DNA from 4 places in the Staphylococcus dromedarii genome. Region 2 is predicted to be linked to each of the others. Evidence: riboswitches for the same ligand, from Rfam matches in the RefSeq annotation. Region 2 holds a riboswitch; each other region holds the start of a gene.
What was found. Region 2 has a riboswitch for S-adenosylmethionine ahead of metX (homoserine O-acetyltransferase MetX). Riboswitches for the same ligand answer to the same signal wherever they lie in the genome.
Positions count from the first base shown of each region.

Region 1: linked by a shared signal. The riboswitch ahead of metK (methionine adenosyltransferase) and the one ahead of metX (homoserine O-acetyltransferase MetX) in region 2 are both predicted to bind S-adenosylmethionine.
Region 3: linked by a shared signal. The riboswitch ahead of MUA88_RS02615 (methionine ABC transporter ATP-binding protein) and the one ahead of metX (homoserine O-acetyltransferase MetX) in region 2 are both predicted to bind S-adenosylmethionine.
Region 4: linked by a shared signal. The riboswitch ahead of MUA88_RS08565 (M20 family metallopeptidase) and the one ahead of metX (homoserine O-acetyltransferase MetX) in region 2 are both predicted to bind S-adenosylmethionine.

Region 1 is NZ_CP094718.1:1,435,734-1,438,910, reverse strand. Features, by position in the region: gene pckA (phosphoenolpyruvate carboxykinase (ATP)) at 1-1,085, opposite strand, end outside; SAM riboswitch class I at 1,344-1,452, shown strand; gene metK (methionine adenosyltransferase) at 1,564-2,769, shown strand; gene MUA88_RS07005 (nuclease-related domain-containing protein) at 2,958-3,177, shown strand, end outside.
Region 2 is NZ_CP094718.1:13,625-16,801, reverse strand. Features, by position in the region: gene MUA88_RS00070 (DUF2232 domain-containing protein) at 1-333, opposite strand, end outside; gene metX (homoserine O-acetyltransferase MetX) at 564-1,529, opposite strand; SAM riboswitch class I at 1,600-1,702, opposite strand; gene MUA88_RS00060 (AzlD domain-containing protein) at 1,758-2,090, opposite strand; gene MUA88_RS00055 (AzlC family ABC transporter permease) at 2,087-2,779, opposite strand; gene serS (serine--tRNA ligase) at 3,045-3,177, opposite strand, start outside.
Region 3 is NZ_CP094718.1:527,948-531,124, forward strand. Features, by position in the region: gene MUA88_RS02595 (thioredoxin family protein) at 1-140, opposite strand, end outside; gene MUA88_RS02600 (arsenate reductase family protein) at 334-687, shown strand; gene gcvH (glycine cleavage system protein GcvH) at 757-1,137, shown strand; gene MUA88_RS02610 (thioredoxin family protein) at 1,277-1,594, shown strand; SAM riboswitch class I at 1,634-1,742, shown strand; gene MUA88_RS02615 (methionine ABC transporter ATP-binding protein) at 1,835-2,863, shown strand; gene MUA88_RS02620 (methionine ABC transporter permease) at 2,856-3,177, shown strand, end outside.
Region 4 is NZ_CP094718.1:1,723,357-1,726,533, reverse strand. Features, by position in the region: gene MUA88_RS08580 (pyrimidine-nucleoside phosphorylase) at 1-472, shown strand, start outside; gene MUA88_RS08575 (DoxX family protein) at 486-839, shown strand; gene MUA88_RS08570 (S-ribosylhomocysteine lyase) at 893-1,360, opposite strand; SAM riboswitch class I at 1,578-1,682, shown strand; gene MUA88_RS08565 (M20 family metallopeptidase) at 1,780-2,961, shown strand; gene ldmS (L-aspartate--L-methionine ligase LdmS) at 2,958-3,177, shown strand, end outside.

The DNA.
Region 1 (3,177 bases), 770 kb from region 2:
GCTTGATCTTTGCTTAACTTAGAAATCGGTGGTAATACACCGAAAGCATCGGCAGTTAAGAAAATAATTGTGTTTGGATGTGATGCTTTTGATGGTACAACAATATTATCAATATGTTCGATAGGATATGCTGCACGTGTATTTTCTGTATATTTATTATCATCAAAGTCAATGTAACCATGTTCATCAACAACCAAGTTTTCTAGTACTGTACCATAACGGATGGCATCAAAAATTTGTGGTTCTTTTTCAGCTGATAAGTTGATTGCTTTCGCATAGCAACCACCTTCAATATTAAATACACCATTTTCGTTCCAACCGTGTTCGTCATCACCGATTAACTTACGATCAGGGTCAGCTGATAATGTTGTTTTACCAGTACCAGATAAACCGAAGAATAAAGCAACATCGCCTTTGCGGCCTACGTTTGCAGAACAGTGCATACTCATGATGTCACGTTTTGGTAATAGGTAGTTCATGACAGAGAAGATAGATTTTTTCATTTCTCCAGCGTATTCAGTACCACCAATTAAGACTGTTTTATGTTTGAATGATACGATAACGAATGTTTCTGAACGTGTGCCATCTTTTTCAGGATCAGCTTTAAATGTTGGTGCAGAGATAATAGTGAAGTCTGCTTTTATTTTTTCTGCTTCGCTTTTTGAGTTCGGACGAATAAACATGTTTTGTGCGAACAGGTTGTGCCATGCAAATTCGTTCACGACAGTTAACTTAAGTTGGGAATCTTTATCGCTACCAGCATAGCCATTAAATACGAATACTTCATCTTTTGCATCTAAGTATTCTAAAACTTGATGGTAAAGATTTAAAAATTTATCTTCTGAAATGGCTTGGTTTACAGTACCCCAGTCGATGTCATCGATGACTTGTGGATTATTGACGATGTACTTGTCTTTTGGAGAACGCCCCGTATATTCTCCAGTTTTTGCGTTAATCGCCCCAAGTTCTGTCAATTCTGCCTCATTGCGACTTAAAATCTTATTATAAAGTTCAGTTTTTGTAAGTTGCAGATGAGAAGTAGGTTTGTCAATTAATGCATTCAATGCACTTGTATCAAATGACATGATGAATCCCTCCAATAGTTTGTTCTTTAATGTAAGCCTTTACAATTAAAAAGTATAACATATTTAGCACATAATCCCCACAAAAAATCCAAAAAAATGTCATATGTTTTTGAGTAATTTTATAGTGGATTTTTATTTGTATTTAGCGAGAATTATCGCTTTTTGACGGCGCTTTCATTATAATTGTAATTCTATATTCAAATAGATTTATGAAATTGACATGCGCACAAAACTTATGTAATATAAAAGCAACGGATTCTCTTATCCTGAGTGGTGGAGGGACATGGACCCAATGAAACCCAGCAACCTCTTTTTAACGAAGAAAGGTGCCAAACCGTTTGCAGGTGATGAACCTGAACGATAAGAGCGAATGGACGTTGAGCCTTCACTCTATGTATGTGCTGTAGTGGTGAAAGGCTCTTTTTATTTGAGCTCAGATAAAGAGAGTGTTCGTAATCTATTTTTAAAGGAGCATATTATGACAAATAATAAACGATTATTTACTTCAGAATCAGTAACTGAAGGTCATCCGGATAAGATTGCTGACCAAATTTCAGATGCAATACTTGATGAGATTTTAAAAGGAGATTCCCACGCACGTGTTGCTTGTGAAACAACAGTAACAACTGGGATGGCACTGATTGCAGGTGAGATATCTACGTCGACATATGTTGATATCCCTAAAGTAGTACGAGAAACAGTTAAGGAGATTGGATATACACGTGCCAAGTATGGTTATGATTATAAAACAATGTCCGTTTTAACTGCGATAGACGAACAGTCTCCAGATATTGCACAAGGTGTAGATCGTGCATTGGAATATCGAAATGCTTCTAATGATGAAGTGTTAAATATTGGTGCAGGTGACCAAGGACTAATGTTTGGTTACGCGACAAATGAAACAGATTCATTTATGCCACTACCAATTGACTTATCACATAAATTAGCAAAACGTCTCACTGATGTTAGAAAAGATGGAACATTGGATTACTTACGTCCAGACGGTAAAGTTCAAGTGACGGTTGAATACGATGAAAATGATCAACCCAAACGTATTGATACGATTGTTATTTCTTCACAACACCATGAAGAAGTTGAACTTGAACAAATTCAACGTGACATTAAGGAACATGTAATTTATCCAATCGTACCTGAAGCATTATTAGATGATAAAACAAAATTCTTCATTAATCCTACTGGCCGATTTGTGATTGGTGGACCACAAGGTGATGCAGGATTAACTGGAAGAAAAATAATTGTTGATACGTACGGTGGTTATGCACGTCACGGTGGAGGTGCATTCTCTGGTAAGGATCCTACAAAAGTAGACCGTTCTGCAGCGTATGCTGCACGTTATGTTGCCAAAAATATTGTTGCAGCAGGATTTGCTGAAAAATGCGAGGTACAGTTAGCGTATGCAATTGGTGTCGCACAACCAGTTTCTATCGCCATTGACACATTTGGAACAGGAACAGTCCCAGAAGAAGCGTTAATTCAAGCAGTAAGTGAACACTTTGATTTGAGACCAGCGGGTATTATTCAAATGCTAGACTTACAACGTCCTATCTATAAACAGACTGCTGCATATGGACATTTTGGTCGTACAGATGTTGAGTTACCATGGGAGAACACGGATAAAGTGGGTGTATTAAAAGAAGCTGTTCATGCACAAACAGCTAAATAAATCACTTATGATTGATGTATATTTAAAGATACAGATTAATGGTGTTCAAAGGTAAGGGTTTCGGTAGAACTGAAACGATCTCTATGAAAATAATATAGTAATTTTGCGAGCAGTTTGGTTCTGCTAAAATCTTTAGTGTTTTTACCGCAATCAACGTATAAATGTAAATAAAAGAAAGGATTTTAAATATGACACAGTTTGGCCCGATGGAAATAGGCTTATTTGTTGCTGTAGGTATTGCAATCATATGTTTTATTTTATTCTTGATTGCGCTTAATCGAAAAAAGAAAGCACAGGAAAGATATGAAACACAATACAAAGAAAAAGAAGAACAGTTAACAAAGTCACATGAAGAAGAGTTAGAAAAAATTCGTATTGAAAAGAAAAAAGCAGAAACGCAACATAAAG
Region 2 (3,177 bases):
ACTTTGTAAAATCATCATTAAACCTAACGTCAATATGCTTGATACGATTGTTGTTAGGTATAGGATGCGCTCTTTTGAGGCACGTTCCTGTAACAGGCGACCAATCAATGCACTGATTACGAAAACAATCATCATAAAACTCATGATCATGACGCTGCCTGTTAATGTCGCAATAATAAATGTAATGAAGACACTGAATCCGAATGAATATAAGGAACGGTGCCATAATATAATCCCTGGGAGTGTTGCAAACAATGCGACAATCAATCCCAATGCGGGCATGAAGTATATCGCTAAGATGACCAATAGCCATGCAAGTGTACATAGCAACATTGGTTTAAACTGTATTTTTGAAAACAATAACGCCACTTCCAAACTAATTTATTTCTTTATCGATTATTTTACAAACTTTGCAGTACGAATACAATGACTTGAGATTGCACTGCTAAAGTTGTTGTGGAAAAGAGCGTCTTTGTCTTGTTAATTATATATATCCCCCAAAACCTTAACCCTTCTTTTCTCATTCCTTTGATTATAACAAAATGTGCGATATCCGTCTAAATTTAGCGACGAAAACGAGAGACTTTTAAGAAATGGTAGAGATAAGGTGCCCAATCATTAAAATTAAGAAGGAAGCCATCATGTCCGACATTATCAGGTACAAAGAAATGACGATGGTAACGGAAATGTTGGCCTACCGCTTCCACTTGATCATCTGGATATAAAAGGTCATCAACAAAACCAATCGTTAATACTTTCGTGTCTAGCATACGAAATACAGCACTCACATCATCTCGCCCACGATAAATATCATGACTATCTAAGACGTCCAGCAGTGTTAAATAGCTCTCTAAATGGAATGTTGACTTAAACTTATCCCCTTGATATTTCTGATATGAAACAACCTCATCAGGTGTAAATCTTGACTCATAACTTTTAGATGATCGGTACGTAAGGAAACCAAGTTGTCGCGCAATACTCAGACCCTCTGTTCCACCTAAATGAATCACCTGACGTGCAATTTCATTAAATGCACGGCTGTATGAAGACGTCTTAGCTGTTGCGGCTAAAATGACAGCTTTCTTCACATGAAATTGTCGATTGTACAGCAACTCCATGACTTGCATACCACCGAGTGACGCTCCGATTAGAATATCAATTTCTGAATAACCCAATGCTTTCACACCCAATTCAATAGCTCTCACAATATCACGCATTGTCAGATGTTCTGGAAAATGTGGGTCATTTGCACGTGAACTTGAACCAAACGGACTACCGATGACATTGAATGTTAAAAACTGATAATCATGAAATGGCATATAGCCACCATCAATAATTTCTCGCCACCACCCCGGTTGCTCATCTGTTCCATACGTTAAATGATTTCCAGTGAGTGCATGACAAACAAGCACAAGCGGCTGTCCTTTGTAGCCAACATATTCATATCGCAGCTGTAAATCTTGAATCGTTTCACCAGATTCTGTTGTAAATGCACCTAAATGCAACGTGTCTACTATATAGTTACTCATTGTTCGCCCTCCTATAAAATTAAAAACTGCATCATTGAGCCAACAACGATACAGTCTAGATTTATAGGATGACTTATCATTCGACTTCAATCGTTGGTTGTAGCACCGTTCTCATATATAAGTGGTTGCTGAAGCGTCAACGGGCCAAATCCCTCAGCTTCTCTCAATAAGTTTTTATATGTTTTAAATTAAGTGTTATGATACACCATTTTATCCAATCAGACAACATCAAGCCCCTATCATGACTCTTAATATTGCGACTGTTATCATCCCTATGATGACAGTCATTGTTAAACTACGTGTACGTAAGGCAACCAAGATAGTAGGTGCCAACGCAATGAGAAACGTCCAATTGATGGTATATCCAAACTGGCCATCTTGTTGCTGTATCAAACCGTCAACAACAAGTGCTGTAAATAATGTGATTGGGATGAAAGAAAGCCATTTAATAAACTTCTCTGATAGCTCGAGTCTCGAGATCATGATTAGCGGTAAGATGCGTACTAACAATGTCACAAGACCTGATAACACAACCGCGCTCAAAAAATAAAATGTTGTCATTGTTCAATCACCATCCCTAATGTTGCGGTTAATATCGATGCAATCATAATAGCAAGGTAAGAAGGCATAAATAGACTTAACACCAACATTAAGACAATCACAACCAAGATAAGTAATAAGTACAGACGTATCTTTGATTTATGTACGCCCTCTAATTGTGCAGCAGCTAAGAAAACAAACATTGCTATGATTGCGTAGTCTAAACCAAACATTTCTGGTTGACTGACAAAGTCACCTAATGCCGCACCAAGGATGGTCGTCAATATCCAAAAGAGATACGCTGTGATGTTTAAGCCATACATCCAGTTACGCCCAATTATCTCCCCTCTCGAGTAGGGGGTGATAGCCACACCAAATGTCTCATCTGTCAGCAATGTTCCAATACCAATACGATGGCCTAACGTTTCATGCTTGAAAGAGGGCGCTAATGTCATACTCAATAAGAACATTCGGCTATTCACAATTAGTGCCGTCAATACAATTACCCACACAGGTGTATGGACAACCATTAATGCAATGACGATAAATTGTGCAGCACCGGCATAGATTAAAATAGATAATAAGGCAATCTCAAATATATTAAATCCAGACGTAATACCTACCACACCGAATGAAAAACCAATTCCAGCATAGCCTAGCAAAGTAGGAATACAATCTTTTACACCTTGTTTAAATGTCTGATATGACATGCCGTTAACCCCCTTCATAAAAATTAAATTTATTGTATTACAAAATACGAATGAATTCTATAGAGTTAGACTTACGTCATAGTGACTTCACACACACCGAAGTCTATAAACGTTGTCATATCAACGTTAAATTATAACAAAATATTCTGATAACAAAACTATGAAAGACGTCTTAAAAGTAGTGTTTTGCTCTGTAAAATTCTAAAAAAGGTGCTATATCGTGAGAAAATATTCCCACTTTATAGCACCTTTATTTAATAATCTATTATTTTGGTTCGATAACTGTTTGTCCACCCATAAATGGTACAAGTGCTTCTGGAATTGTAATAGAACCATCTTCGTTTTGATAGTTTTCAACAATTGCAGCAAATGTACGTCCTACTGCTAAACCAGAACCA
Region 3 (3,177 bases), 510 kb from region 2:
TTATATTTTTTAACGATTGGATCAATCCACATATCCATTACTTTACAGTCAGGGCACCAGCCTGCTTCGAATTTTACGATGACTGGTTCTGCACTTTGGATCACTTCATTGAATTGTGACATATCTTTAATAGCTTGCATGAAAAATGCCTCCTCTTATTCTTTCGTAAGCTCATTATATCGAAATTAAAAAGGGAAGTCATTCAAATTGCAACTGCTTGCTGTATAAGATGACGTAATTTATAAAGTGTTAAATAATAATTTTTTTATAAAAAAGAGCAATATTTTTAAATGTTTGTTATATTTGAGTTAAGTGAATACAGGAGGTATGTTTATGATAAAGTTTTATCAATACAAAAATTGTACAACTTGTAAAAAGGCCGCTAAGTTTTTAACAGAGCAAGGTGTGAGCTTTGAACCAATTGATATTGTACAGCTTAACCCTACGAAAGAAGAATTTGAAAAAATTGTAGCATCTACGGGAATAGAAGTTAAAAAATTATTTAATACACACGGTGCAAAATATCGTGAGTTAAATTTAAAAGATAAACTTCCAGAGATGTCAGACGATGAAATGTTAGAATTGCTAGCAACAGATGGTATGTTAGTGAAACGACCATTGGCAGTTTCTGGAGATAAAGTGACTGTTGGATTCAAAGAAGAAACTTATCGAGAAACGTGGCTGTAAGAAAATAGTTGATAGATATTCAGCAATGTGTCAGAATGAATGTAACATTAACAATTGGAGGGGATTCAAGTGGCAGTGCCAAGTAATTTAAAATATTCAAAAGAACATGAATGGGTAAAAGTGGAAGGTAATACAGCACTTATCGGTATTACTGATTTCGCACAAAATGAATTAGGCGATATCGTATTCGTTGAGCTTCCAGAAGTTGACGATGAAGTAACAGAAGGCGATACATTCGGTAGCGTAGAATCTGTAAAAACAGTTTCTGAACTTTATTCACCAGTATCAGGTAAAGTTGTTGAAGTTAACGAAAGCTTAGAAGATGAGCCAGAAGCTGTTAACGAATCACCATACGAAAATGCATGGATGGTTAAAGTTGAATTATCAGACGAAAGTGAGTTAGACGCATTAATGGATGCAGCTGCTTACGAAGAAATGATTGGCGAATAATAATACTAAATTTCCGGAATGAAAATGTGAATCACAATTTCATTCCGGATTTTTGTATATAAAGAAGCCGATATAGTAGCATAACTTTGTATAAGGTGCTACTCTCAACCTAGAATAACAAGGTGAGAGGTTGTACAAGATGACACAGAATCACACACAAGATGAGGTGCTGACAGAACACTTTGATGAAGAAGTTCATCTCATTTTTGGATATACAAGCATGTGTGGGACATGCAAAGTTTCTGAACACATGTTAGATATTGCCAATAAGATTTTGGCGTTACCGTTAACGAAGGTGAATTTAAATTTTTATCCAGAATTTAATCAAGAAAATAAGATTATGTCAGTACCTGTTTTACTGATCATGAAAAAAGATCAAGAGGTTGAAAGGCTCTATGCATTTCAGTCAGTACCTTTTTTGTTAGAAAAAATAAAAAAAGTTATTGACGAATCTTGATTGCGGTGGTATGATTTAAACAATTCAATATTCAGAAAACTCTTATCACGAGTGGTGGAGGGATGTGCCCTGTGAAGCCCGGCAACCGTCTAGTAATAGAAATGGTGCCAAGTCACATAAAGTTGTAACAAACTTTTGAAGATGAGAGAAAGGTACCTTATAAATTGCCTTCTCTTTCATTTCAAAAGAGAAGGCAATTTTTATTTGGCGTAAGAGATGCTTAGCACAAGGAGGAGCAATATGATTGAGCTGAAAAATATTGTAAAGAAATATGAAAGCAAATCCAAATCTGTCACTGCAGTCGATCATGTCAATTTAAATATTGATAAAGGAACGATTTATGGCATTATTGGATTCTCTGGGGCAGGTAAAAGTACGCTTGTAAGGCTTTTTAACTACCTAGAGACACCGACATCGGGCGACGTCATCATTGGTGGCGATAATATCGTTGAATTAAGCAAACAAGCATTACGCCAAAAGAGACAAAAAGTAAGCATGATTTTCCAACATTTCAATTTATTATGGTCACGAACTGTTTTAGATAATATTAAGTTCCCATTAGAAATTGCAGGTGTCCCTAAAGCGGAAGCCGTAGAAAAAGCGAAGTCATTAGTAGAACGCGTTGGTTTGGCCGGCCGTGAACATGCATATCCATCAGAATTGTCAGGTGGTCAAAAACAGCGTGTTGGGATTGCTCGAGCATTAGCAAATGATCCAGAAGTGCTATTGTGTGACGAAGCGACAAGTGCGCTAGATCCACAAACCACTGATGAGATTTTAGATTTATTACTACAGTTGAAGAAAGAACAAAACCTCACAATTATTATCATCACACATGAAATGCACGTGATTCGTCGTGTATGTGATGAAGTTGCCGTGATGGAAAATGGCCGTGTCATTGAAGAAGGGAAAGTATCAGAAGTTTTTGAAAACCCACAACATCAAGTGACACGTCGATTTGTTCAAGAAGACTTGCAACCAGAACATGACTTCGAAAGTATTGCGAATGCATTACCACTTGAAACAGGTGACAGGGTCATCAAGTTAACATTCTCTGGTGAAAATACGACGCAACCAGTCGTTTCATATATCGCAAGAAAACATAATGTCACTGTGAATATTTTAGAAGGCAATATCAAACAAGCAAAAACGGGTGCAGCAGGATTTTTACTCCTACATATCCCAGCTATTTCACAGGAAAACTTTAATCATTTACAACATGATTTAGAGTTGCAAAACATTCTAGTTGAGGTGATTAAACATGGGTAAGAGTTTTAGTGAAATCTTAAATGAGATGATCACAATGCCAAATATTCGTTGGCCAGAAGTTTGGATTGCAACGTATGAAACACTTTATATGACTGTGATTTCAACGGTATTTTCATTTGTACTAGGTTTAGTTTTAGGTATTATCTTATTCTTAACATCTAAGAGTAAGTCGAAGGTTGGTCGTGTATTTTATAGCATCGTATCATTCTTTGTAAACTTATTCCGTGCTATTCCGTTCATCATTTTAATCTTGCTTTTAATTCCATTTACAAGCTTGATTCTCGGAACAATCAGTGGTCCAACGGGTGCGTTAC
Region 4 (3,177 bases), 490 kb from region 2:
ACAAATGGTCGTATTAGCTGAAAAAGCTGAGACTTTAGATGAAGCACGCGAAATGTTAAAAGGCGTGATCAATAATGGTAAAGCACTTGAGAAATTCAAAGTGTTCTTAAGCAATCAAGGTGGCGATGCATCTGTAGTGGATGATCCATCTAAGTTACCAACAGCACAATACACATTTGAATTACCAGCAAAACAATCTGGTGTTGTATCTGAAATGATCGCAAATGAAATTGGTATTGCGTCTATGATGTTAGGTGCAGGTCGTCAAACAAAAGAAGATACGATTGACTTAGCTGTTGGTCTTGTATTAAACAAAAAAGTCGGTGACAAAGTTGAAGAGGGCGAGTCACTCTTAACCATTTATGCGAACCAAGAAGATGTTGAACAAGTGAAAGAAAAATTATATGATAATATCACAATTAGTGATCATGGAGAAACACCTACATTGATTCACGAGATTATTACGAAATAAAGGATTGAGTATCATGAAATGGATAAGTCGACAACTGTTAGCAATCTTATTTACGGGAGCGGGATATTTACACTTTAAGAGAGAACGTAATTTCAGAAATATTGTACCGCACTATTTACCGTTCAAAAAAGAGATTGTTTGGATAACAGGTGTGATGGAATTGATCTTTGGTATTGGCTTAGCTATAAGAAAACCTGGCTACTGGTTTAAACATGCAATCATTGCATTTTTATGGGCGGTACTTCCAGCAAATATTTATATGGCACGTCATAAACTACCATTGGGTGATAAAGAATTACCTCAATCTGTTTTATATGGTCGACTCCCATTACAATTTGTCTTAATGACATGGATACGAAAACTATAATGATATAAAAAACACGGATGCACATGCACCCGTGTTTTTTTATGATTTTTAACCTATCCCTCACCAAAGACATCGTGCCATTGATCACGTTTATCTAAAAAGGCTTGAGCAATTTCTTTTGCGCCTTCTAATGAGTGAGAAGCTGCCCAACCACATTGTACTTCGTTGCATGCGGGTACTTCTGTGGCATTAAGGACATCTTGAACTGTCTTTTCAATAATGTTTAACACATCTTCATAATCGTCATGGTTGATGAATGATACATAAAAACCAGTTTGGCATCCCATAGGGCTTAAATCTACCACTTTGTCTGAATGGTTACGAATATTTTCGGCCATCAAATGTTCTAATGAGTGGAGCCCAGGCATCTCCATGTGCTCTTTGTTTGGTTGCTTAAAGCGAATATCATATTTATGAATTTCATCCCCGTTGTTACCTGTCATTTTACCGGCTAGGCGGATATAAGGAGCAACCACTTTTGTATGATCTAAGTTAAAACTTTCAACATTCATTTTTGGCATCGTCATAACGCCTCCTTTTTAGTTTATGGTTATTTTATCATATTCATTAAAAAGTGACAGGGGTGTGAATTGAATAATCTAACCATTTACCTGTACCTCCTTTGTTTAAAGGTTGAGAGTAGCGGGTATTATTAATTTTGTAAAGATTTTAGAAAATATTGAAAAAATAGCATGACAAATGGTAACAAATCCGATAGAATGAGTAATAATTAAATATAATTTATCAAGAGTGGTGGAGGGAATTGGCCCAGTGAAACCCTGCAACCTCATCGGAGACGATAAAGGTGCTAAATCCAACAGCAACATGGCTGACAGATAAATGACGTGGACAAGATATTATCAACTTTGTACATATCGCACTTGATAAATAGAGCGTTATTACAAAGTTGATATTTTTTTGAAAGGAGCTTTTTTCATTGATTACAGTAAAACAACAGATCCTAGACTATATAGATAACCATAGGCTGAATTATTTGGACATGAGTCATCAAATACATGAACGCCCAGAATTAGGCAATGAAGAATTATTTGCTTCACGATTATTAATTGATCATTTAAAGCAACATGATTTTGAAGTAACACGAGATATCGCTGGTCATGCGACAGGCTTTATCGCAACTTACCAATCTGAGAAACCAGGCCCAAGAATTGGCTTTTTAGCTGAGTATGATGCATTACCAGGTCTTGGTCACGCTTGTGGTCACAATATTATTGGGACAGCGAGTGTGTTAGCGGGTATCGCTTTAAAACAAGTGGTCGATGAGATTGGTGGTACAGTCGTAGTGTATGGTTGTCCAGCAGAAGAAGGTGGCGAAAATGGCTCTGCAAAAGCATCTTATGTGAAAGAAGGACTCATTGATGTTGATGTGGCATTAATGATTCATCCGGGTAATGAAACCTATCCAACGATTCATACATTAGCCGTTGATGTATTAGATATAAAATTCTTCGGACGTAGTGCACATGCTTCAGAAAATGCATATGAAGCACGCAATGCGCTAGATGCAATGCTCAGTTTCTTTAATGGTGTGGCACAATTACGTCAACATATTCAACCTTCTGAACGTGTTCATGGCGTGATATTAGATGGTGGTAAGGCTGCGAATATTATTCCTGACTTTACTCATGCGCGTTTCTATACAAGGGGGACAACGCGTAAGTCCTTGGACATCTTAACGGAGCGTGTGCATGACATTGCTAAAGGGGCGGCATTACAAACAGGCTGTAATTACGAATTTGGTCCAATTCAAAATGGTGTAAATGAGTTTATTAAATCTCCATTATTAGATAAATTATTCGAAAAGTATGCCACAGAACTTGGAGAAGAAGTCAGTCACGATGACTTTGGATTTGGTTCAACAGATACAGGTAACGTGAGTCATGTCGTGCCTACGATTCATCCTCATGTAAAAATAGGACCTCGTAGTTTAGTGGGACACACACATCGTTTTAGAGAAGCAGCAGCAAGTCCAATGGGCGACAAGGCGTTAATTAAAGGGGCAAAAATTATTGCGTTGATGGGCGCGAAGTTAATTCAAGATCCAGCGCAACTCGAGAAAATACAACAAGAACATCAATTGTTAAGGGAGCATTTATTATGACCAATGTAAAAAATAGTCATTCATATTTAACAATGGCTGAGTTGTATTCTAATGATGTCGTATACTCATCTCGACCTTCATATATTTCTAATCCATGGTTAGAACCAGATGAACACCAATCAAACTTCTTGTCAGCGAGAGAACTGCTCATCGCTAACATGCCAGTCATCGTACACGAAGCAAGTGTGACAGATAAGTTAGCACAATTATTTGAAT